Regions from separate parts of the Micromonospora sp. CA-111912 genome, predicted to be linked through region 2. Evidence: riboswitches for the same ligand, from Rfam matches in the RefSeq annotation. Region 2 holds a riboswitch; the other holds the start of a gene.
What was found. A riboswitch is a leader RNA that binds a small molecule or an ion and turns the genes downstream of it on or off. The one in region 2 is predicted to bind cobalamin.
Positions count from the first base shown of each region.

Region 1: it holds a riboswitch for cobalamin, as region 2 does, so the genes downstream of both, ACQPZO_RS03245 (ribonucleoside-diphosphate reductase subunit alpha) here and ACQPZO_RS19355 (VWA domain-containing protein) in region 2, are expected to answer to the same signal.

Region 1 covers NZ_CP192007.1:684,350-688,712, forward strand. Annotated here, with positions in the region: gene ACQPZO_RS03240 (Ig-like domain-containing protein) at 1-1,811, opposite strand, end outside; cobalamin riboswitch at 2,117-2,332, shown strand; gene ACQPZO_RS03245 (ribonucleoside-diphosphate reductase subunit alpha) at 2,504-4,363, shown strand, end outside.
Region 2 covers NZ_CP192007.1:4,655,406-4,659,768, forward strand. Annotated here, with positions in the region: gene cobM (precorrin-4 C(11)-methyltransferase) at 1-644, opposite strand, end outside; gene cbiE (precorrin-6y C5,15-methyltransferase (decarboxylating) subunit CbiE) at 641-1,849, opposite strand; cobalamin riboswitch at 1,917-2,061, shown strand; gene ACQPZO_RS19355 (VWA domain-containing protein) at 2,108-4,117, shown strand; gene cobO (cob(I)yrinic acid a,c-diamide adenosyltransferase) at 4,117-4,363, shown strand, end outside.

The DNA.
Region 1 (4,363 bases), 3.3 Mb from region 2:
ATCTTCGTGGTCGGCGGCAGGTCGTCGAAGCTGAAGGTTTCGATCTTCTTGACGGCCTTCGAGGCATCGGCCTGGCCGTTGTTGCCGAACGTCTTCGCCTGGACCTGATATTCGCCGACGGGCAGCGACACGGTGAGGGACCACGAGGTCGAGGCGGAGTTCACCGCTGCGACCGTCGCGTTGATGCTGTTGGCGGCGCCCCACGTCGTGAGGTCGTCCTGCAGGTACTTCTTGGAACCCCGGTTCTGGATCTCGATCCCGACCTTGGTGACGCCGGCCGGAGAGGTCGCCTGCCCGCCGAGCGCGAACGGCGCGTTGGCCTGCTTGACCGCCCCCTCGATGGGCGTGACGACCGTCGTGTCGACCGGCGAGGGCGCCGGTGCCCGGGTGAGGTCGAAGAACCCGACCCGCCCCACCGACAGGCCGCCCTTGGTGTTGCCGTCGCCACCGACGAAGAGGCCGCGCGGGGTGGCCAGCATCGCCTTCTCCCCCTCGTACGAGCTGGAACCCGGGTTCCACTCGATCGCCGTGCCCGTGGCCGGGTCGAGTGCGCCGAGGTGGTCACGGCGGACCACCTGGTCGCCGAGACCGTAGCCGCTCAGGCCCTGACCCGTGCCGTACCCGACGTTGTCCAGGCCGGGCCACGGGACGTTGGAGGTCGGCGATTCCTGCCAACTGAAGTGGCCGCCGACGTACACGGCCGTCTCGGTGATGGCGACCGAGTAGATGCTGTCGAAGTGACGCGACACCCAGATCGGCTCGACGTGGTCGGCGCCGGTCACCGGGAACGCGATCGCCGTGTCGTTGATCGGCGGGCGATCGCCTCCCGAACCGCTGGTGACGACGAAGTAGGAGTCGTCCGGCGCGACGTCACCGGCGAAGACCCGCTGGATGCCGCCGACGAAGGAGAGGTTGTCCTCCCACAGGCGGGTGCGCCACGGCAGGAGGGCCTTGGTGGCGGTGTCGACGAGACCGACGCCGTAGCGGTCCTGACCGGCGATCTGGCGACCGGTGTGCACGACCAGCAGCCTGCTGCCGTTGTGCGTCAGCTTGAGCTGCTGCACGGTGAGCATGCCGCCGACGCCGATGCCGCCGGTCAGGGGCAGGTTGAACCCGCTGTCCACCGCCCCCGTCGTCGGGTTGAGCGCGACCAGCCCGCCGCGGTTCACGCTGTTCACCTTCGTGAACTGGCCGCCCACGTACACCGCGGTGTTGCTCACGGCCAGAGCGGTCGCGCGCCCGTTCCCCTGCGCGGTGAACGCCGCGATCGGAGCGCCGGTGACCGGGTCGAGCCGTACGATCTTGCGCTTCGTCAGGCCACCGACCGTGTTGAACGAGCCGGCGACGTAGAGCGACGAGCCGTCCGGCGAGGCCTCGACGGCCTCGACGGATCCGTCGAACGTCGGCCGGAAGCCGGTGTCAACCAGGCCCGTGTCGATGTTGTAAGAAGCCAGCGACGGCTGCGCCACCGGCGTCCCGCCGACGTTGGCGATCGCGGTGAAGGAGCCGGCGATGAAGACCCGGTTGCCGATCACCTCGATGTCGGTGATCTCGCCGTCGGTGATCCTCGGTACGTCATTGCGCGGCGTGCTGGGAACCAGCCCGGTGTGTCCCGGCACCGACAGTGACGAGGCCGTGCGGACGGCCGTGCGCGTCGCATCGCCGCCGATCGTTCCCGTGGCGACGCGAGCACTGGTGCTCGCGACCTCGTCGGCGGCACTGCCCTGCACAGTGCCCGCAGCCGCCGGTTGGCCTGTCAACAGCACAGCCCCGGCGACCAGACCCGCGATGGCGCGGCTCCGAACGTGCATCGAGACAACCCCCTGTAAAACGCCTGAATCGCGTCGCCGGGTCGATTCCCGGCGACGTCCATTTCCTGGCGTGCCGGAAGTCACCGTAGGAGGTCACCATCCCTTGTGTACGGATGCCCGTCGGAAACCCGACCGGTCGACATCCGTTCCGGTCCTACCGGCCGGGTCCGCCGCCCTTGGATCCAGACCCGCTCCACCAATCGGCTCGGTCGCTGCGCCGAACAAATCGACGAGGCTTCACCGCCCCGGTCTCCGACACGCCCGGACTCGACATGTGGGGTGTGACAACGCCGTAGTCCCTATATATGGTGTCGACCGTAGCTGGTTCGGCCGCTCATCCGGGGCGGTCGAGGCAAGAGGGAACCCGGTGGAAATCCGGGACTGCCCCGCAGCGGTGAGTGGGAACGACCGCCGTCATCAGCACTGGGCCGCCAGCGGCCTGGGAAGCGACGGCCAGTAGAAGACCGGTGAGCCCGGTCACGCCCGCGAGTCCGAAGACCTGCCAGCGCGCCGCGCACCCATACCGGGGTGGGCGGCGGTCCGAGGCCGCGTGGGACGGCCGACGCCACCTGACCCGCGCCCCGCCGGCGTGACGTCCGCCGGTGTCTGTCTCCACGCGTCCGAAGGCCATCAGGTCTCGAGCCCGCGAGGAGTGAGTGGTGGCAGTCACCGAGGTTGTCCCGGTCGAGGGCATGACGGCCGACGAGGCAGCCCTACCGGGCCCGCGGCGGACGCAGATGCGCGTCCGCAAGCGCGACGGCGGCACCGAACCGGTCGATGTCAACAGGATCGTCCGAGCGGTCGAGCGGTGGACGGTCGGCCTCGCCGACGTCGACCCGTTGCGGGTGGCGACACGGACGATCAGCGGCCTGTACGACGGCGCGACGACCGCCGAGCTGGACCGGCTGTCCATCCAGACCGCTGCCGAGATGATCGGTGAGGAGCCGCAGTACTCGCGGCTGGCCGCCCGCCTGCTGGCCGGCTACATCGACAAGGAGGTCCGCAGGCAGGGCATCGGGTCGTTCAGCGAGGCGATCCGACGGGGACACGTCGAGGGCCTCATCGGCGGCGGCACCGCCGCGTTCGTCGCCGCCAACGCCACGCAGCTCGATGACGCCGTCGACCCCCACGGTGACCTGCGGTTCGAGTACTTCGGGTTGCGCACGGTCCATGACCGGTACCTGCTGCGCCATCCGACGAGCCGGCTGGTGGTGGAGACCCCGCAGTACTGGTTGCTGCGGGTGGCCTGCGGCCTGTCCCACGCCCCGGACGAGGTGATCGAGTTCTACCGGTTGATGTCGAGCCTGGCGTACCTGCCGAGTTCGCCGACGTTGTTCAACTCCGGCACCCGGCACACCCAGATGTCCTCCTGCTACCTGGTCGACTCCCCGCGCGACGAACTGGACTCGATCTATCAGCGGTACGCGCAGGTGGCGAACCTGTCGAAGTTCGCCGGCGGCATCGGCATCGCGTTCTCCCGGGTCCGGTCGCGGGGCGCGTTGATCCGGGGCACCAACGGGCAGTCCAACGGGATCGTGCCGTGGCTGCGGACGCTGGACGCCTCGGTGGCGGCGGTCAACCAGGGCGGCCGGCGCAAGGGCGCGGCCTGCGTCTACCTGGAGCCGTGGCACCCGGACATCGAGGAGTTCCTGCAACTGCGGGACAACACCGGTGAGGACGCCCGGCGCACCCACAACCTGAACCTGGCCAACTGGGTCCCGGACGAGTTCATGCGCCGGGTGGAGGCCGACGGGATGTGGTCGCTGTTCGACCCGGACGTGGTGCCGGAGCTGCCGGACCTGTGGGGGGACGAGTTCGACGCGGCGTACCGGGCGGCCGAGGCGCAGGGCCGGTACGTGCGGCAGGTGCCGGCGCGGGAGCTGTACGGGCGGATGATGCGGACCCTCGCACAGACCGGCAACGGGTGGATGACGTTCAAGGACGCCGCGAACCGGTTGTGCAACCAGACCGCCGAGCCGGGCAACGTGGTGCACCTGTCCAACCTGTGCACCGAGATCGTCGAGGTGTCCAGCGACGCCGAGACCGCCGTGTGCAACCTCGGCTCGGTCAACCTCGCCGCCCACCTCGCCGACGGCGGCATCGACTGGGAACGGCTGCGCGCCACCGTCCGCACCGCCGTGACGTTCCTCGACCGGGTCATCGACATCAACTTCTACCCGACCCCGCAGGCCGCGGCGAGCAACCCCCGCTGGCGGCCGGTCGGCCTCGGCCTGATGGGCCTGCAGGACGTGTTCTTCGCCCTGCGGCTGCCGTTCGACTCCCCGGCAGCCCGGGAGCTGTCCACCCGGATCAGCGAGGAGCTGTACCTGACCGCCCTGGAGACCTCCGCCGACCTGGCGGAACGCTTCGGCGCCCACCCGGCCTTCGCCGAGACCCGGGCGGCACGCGGCCAGCTCCAGCCGGACCTGTGGGGCGTCACGGGCAGTCAGGCGCAGCGCTGGACGGCGCTGCGGGAGCGCGTCGCCGCGCACGGCCTGCGCAACTCGCTGCTGGTGGCGATCGCCCCGACCGCCACCATCGCCTCCATCGCC
Region 2 (4,363 bases):
GCGGCCTCGACCTGCTCGCCGATGTCGGCCAGTGTGCCGCGCAGGACGAGCTCATCCGGCTGCGTCGCCTTGGACACGACGACGACCGGGCACCCGTCGCCGTAGTACTCGGCCAGCTCGGCGGCCAGCTCGCGGCTGCGAGTGATGGCCAAATGCAGGGCCAGGGTCGCGCCGGTCGCGGCGAACGCGGCGAGCTGCTCCCCCGGCGGCATGACCGTGGAACGGGCCTGAGCGCGGGTGAGCACGACCGACTGGGCGAGCTCGGGGACGGTCAGCTCGGCGCCGACGATCGCCGCGGCAGCCGCGTAGGCGGGCACACCGGGAGTGACGTCCCACGGGACCTGCGCCGCGTCGAGCCGGCGCGCCTGCTCGTGTACCGCGGAGTACAGCGACGGGTCGCCCGAGCACAGCCGCACGACCTCCAGCCCGTCGGCGTGCGCCCGCACCAGGTGGGCGGTGATCTCGTCCAGGTCAAGGTGCTGGGTGTCGACCAGTCGGGCGTCGTCGCGGCAGTGGCCGAGCACGTCGGCGTCGAGGTAGGTGCCCGCATACAGGCACACGTCCGCAACCTCGAGCAGGCGAACCGCGCGCAGCGTGAGCAGGTCGGCGGCGCCGGGTCCGGCCCCGACGAAATGGACGGTCATGACTCTCCCTTGGTGACGGTCCACTGGCTGACGGCACGCGCGGGCGTCCAGCCGGTGAAGCCGCCGAGCGGCTCGGCGCGCTCGACGTGCAGGCGGACGAGCTCGCCGCCATGGCGACGGTACCGCTCGAGCAGCACCGCCTCGGTCTCGGCCGTGACGCCGTGGACGACGAGCCGGCCACCGGCGCCAAGCGCGTCCCAGCACGCTTCGAGCACGCCGGGGACGGTCGCTCCACCGCCGACGAACACCGCGTCGGGGCGCTCGAGACCGGCCAGGGCGTCGGGCGCCGAGCCCTCGACGAGACGCAGGCCGGGAACGCCGAGCGTGGCGGCGTTGCGACGCACGAGCGCGGCGCGGTCGGCGCGGGACTCGATCGCGATCGTCCGCGCCGTCGGCCAGGCACGCATCCACTCCACGCCGATCGAGCCGCTACCGGCGCCGACGTCCCACAGCAGGTGACCGGGGGCGGGCGCGAGCCGGGCCAGGGCGCTGGCACGCAGGTCGCGCTTGGTGATCTGCCCGGCGTGCTCGAACGCGTCGTCGGGAAGCACCCCGCCCGCGGCCCAGCCCGGTCCGGTGCCGCGGATCTCGGCCGCCAGGACGTTCAGCCGGGGCACATCCACGACGTCCCACGAAGCCGCGGTCGACTCGGCACGCGACTCACTCGCGGCGCCGAGGTCGCCGAGCACGGTAAGCCTGGACTCTCCCCAGCCGAGTCCGGTGAGCAGCGCGGCGACGGCGGCAGGCGTCGTCTCGTCGCTGGAGAGCACGAGCAGCCGCCGCCCGGGTGCGAGCGCGGGGACGACGAGGTGCACGTCGCGGCCGACCAGGCTCACCGTCGTGACGGACTCCGCCGGCCACCCGAGACGTGCTCGAGCGAGCGCCACGGAGGAGACCGCGGGCACGATCGTCACCCGTTCCGGGCCCAGGATGTCCAGCAGCGTCGTGCCGACGCCCGACACGAGCGGGTCGCCCGACGCCAGCACGACGACGGGCCTGCGCGCGGCGCCCAGCAGGCCCGGCAGGTTCTCACGCAGCGGCGACGGCCACGCGACACGCTGCTGGCCATAGACCGGCGGCACCGCATCGAGGTGCCGGGCTCCGCCGAGCAGCGTCGCAGCCCCGTGCACCAGCGTCCGAGACGGCTCCGGCAAGCCCGCCCAGCCGTCGGCCCCGAGCCCGACAACGGTCACGTGCGCCTCCATGGGTTGCACCCTAGCCCGGTCCGCCCAGGCGCCGGACCGCTGTCTGGGCCGTCAGGACGGCGTCTAGGGTGATGCGAAGGTTCGAGGTGCCCCACGGCCGATGGCCACGGGGAGAATCTGGGAAGCCGGTGAGAATCCGGCACAGGGCCCGCTGCGGTGACTCAGGCACAGACCTGGGAAGTCCGAAGACCGGCCTCGATCCGAGCCGCGACGCGTCCGCGTCGTGGACGGTCATGGCAGATTGAGCGGGAGCCCTACATGCCAGCGCAGTACCCCTTTTGTGCCGTCGTCGGCTCCGACGACATGACTCTCGCCCTCACCCTGGTCGCGATCGACCCGCTCATCGGCGGCGTCCTGGTCCGTGGGGAGAAAGGCACCGCCAAGACCACCACCGTGCGCGGCCTCGCCGAGGTGCTGCCGCCGGTACGGACGTATGCGGGCGACCGGTTCTCGGTCGACCCGGACGATGCCCTGGCGGTCTGCCCCGACGGGCCCATCGACGCCTCCACGCCCGTCGTCGAGCGGCCGGTGCGGCTCGTCGAGCTGCCCGTCGGTGCGAGCGACGACCGGGTGACGGGCTCCCTCAAACTCGACGCGGCGCTGCGCGACGGCGTAGTGGCGTTCGAGCCGGGCCTGCTCGCCCGAGCCCACCGTGGCCTGCTCTACGTCGACGAGGTCAACCTGCTGCACGACCACCTCGTCGATCTGCTGCTCGACGCAGCGGCGACCGGCCGGGTCAGCGTGGAGCGCGACGGCTTCTCAGTCGAGCACGCCTCCCGGTTCGTGCTGATCGGCACGATGAACCCCGAGGAGGGCGAGCTGCGCCCGCAGCTGCTCGACCGGTTCGGCCTGACCGTCGAGGTCGCCGCACCGCGCGACCCCTCCCTGCGGGTGGAGGTCGTGCGTCGCCGGCTGGCGTTCGACGCCGACCCGGAGGGCTTCACCGCACGCTGGGCCGACGAGCAGGACGCCCTGCGTGCGCGGCTGGCGGCGGCGCGGCGGCTCGTGCCGGACGTCGTGCTCGACGACCAGACGCTGACGACCATCGCCGAGGTGTGCGCCGCGTTCGACGTCGACGGCCTGCGCGCGGACCTCGTCACCGCCCGCACCGCCGCGGCGCACGCCGCCTGGCAGGGACGCACGTACGTGACCCGCGAGGACGTCCGCGTCGCCGCCCGTCTCGCGTTGCCGCACCGCCGGCGCCGCAACCCGTTCGACGAGCCCGGCCTGGACGAGGACCGGCTCGACGACCTGCTGGGCAACGACGACCCGCACCCCGGACCGGACGGGCCCGACGACGGCCCCGGTGGTCCCGGCGGCGGGCCGCCGGACGACGCCCCGCAGGACGGCCGGTCCCCGGACGTCCACGACTCACACGCCGGAGGATCGCCCGCGCCGGACAACGCGCCGCAGCCTGCCGTTGCCGGATCGGTCGCGTCCGCCGGCGAGCCGGCACGCGCCCGCCTGCTCGTCGTACGGGGCACCGGCGAAGGCCAGGCCGGCCGCCGGTCCCGGGCCCGCACGCCTCAGGGCCGGGTGGTCGGGCAGCAGCGCGGTTCGTCCGTCGCCAGCCGCCTGCACCTGCCGGGCACCATCACCGAGGCGGCGCCGCACCAGCGTTCCCGTGGCGGCCTGGTCGAGGGCCGCGGTCTCGTCTTCGCCCCGGGCGACCTGCGCCGCGCAGAAACCGTCGGGCGGGAGTCGAACCTCGTCCTGCTGTGCGTCGACGCGTCCGGCTCGATGGCCGCGCGACGTCGCATGGAGCAGGTCAAGACCGCCGTGCTCGCGCTGCTGCTGGACGCCTACCGCCGCCGGGACAAGGTCGCGCTGGTGACGTTCCGCCAGCGCACCGCCGACCTGGCCCTGCCGCCGACCGGGTCCGTCGATGTCGCCTCCCGGCGCCTGGCCGACCTGCCGGCCGGCGGGCGTACGCCGCTCGCCGAGGGCCTGGAGCGCTCCACGGAGGTGCTGCGCCGCGAGGCGCTGCGCGACCCGTCCCGCCGGCCGCTGCTGGTCGTGGTGACCGACGGCCGTGCGACCTTCGGGCCGGACGCGCTCGGTCGTGCCCACCGCGCCGCGGCGCACCTGGCCGCTACCGGCGTGCAGAGCGTCGTGGTCGACTGCGAGACCGGACGGTTCCGGCTCGGCCTTGCCGCGCAGCTGGCCGCAACCCTGCAGGCCGAGCACGTGCCGCTCGGTGAGGTGACCGCCGAAAAGCTCACCAGCGTCGTCCACACGGCGACCGCGCCGCGCGAGGGGGTGGCCTGATGCCGCAGGGCAAGCCGCTGGTCGTCCCGGACGACGGCATCACCACCCGGGCACGACGCAACCGTCCGCTGCTGATGGTCCACACCGGCAACGGCAAGGGCAAGTCGACCGCGGCCTTCGGCCTGGCGATACGCGCCTGGAACCAGGGTTGGGACATCGGGGTCTTCCAGTTCGTCAAGTCGGCCAAGTGGCGCATCGGGGAGCAGACGGTGCTCGAACGACTCGGCCGCCTGCACGAGGAGACCG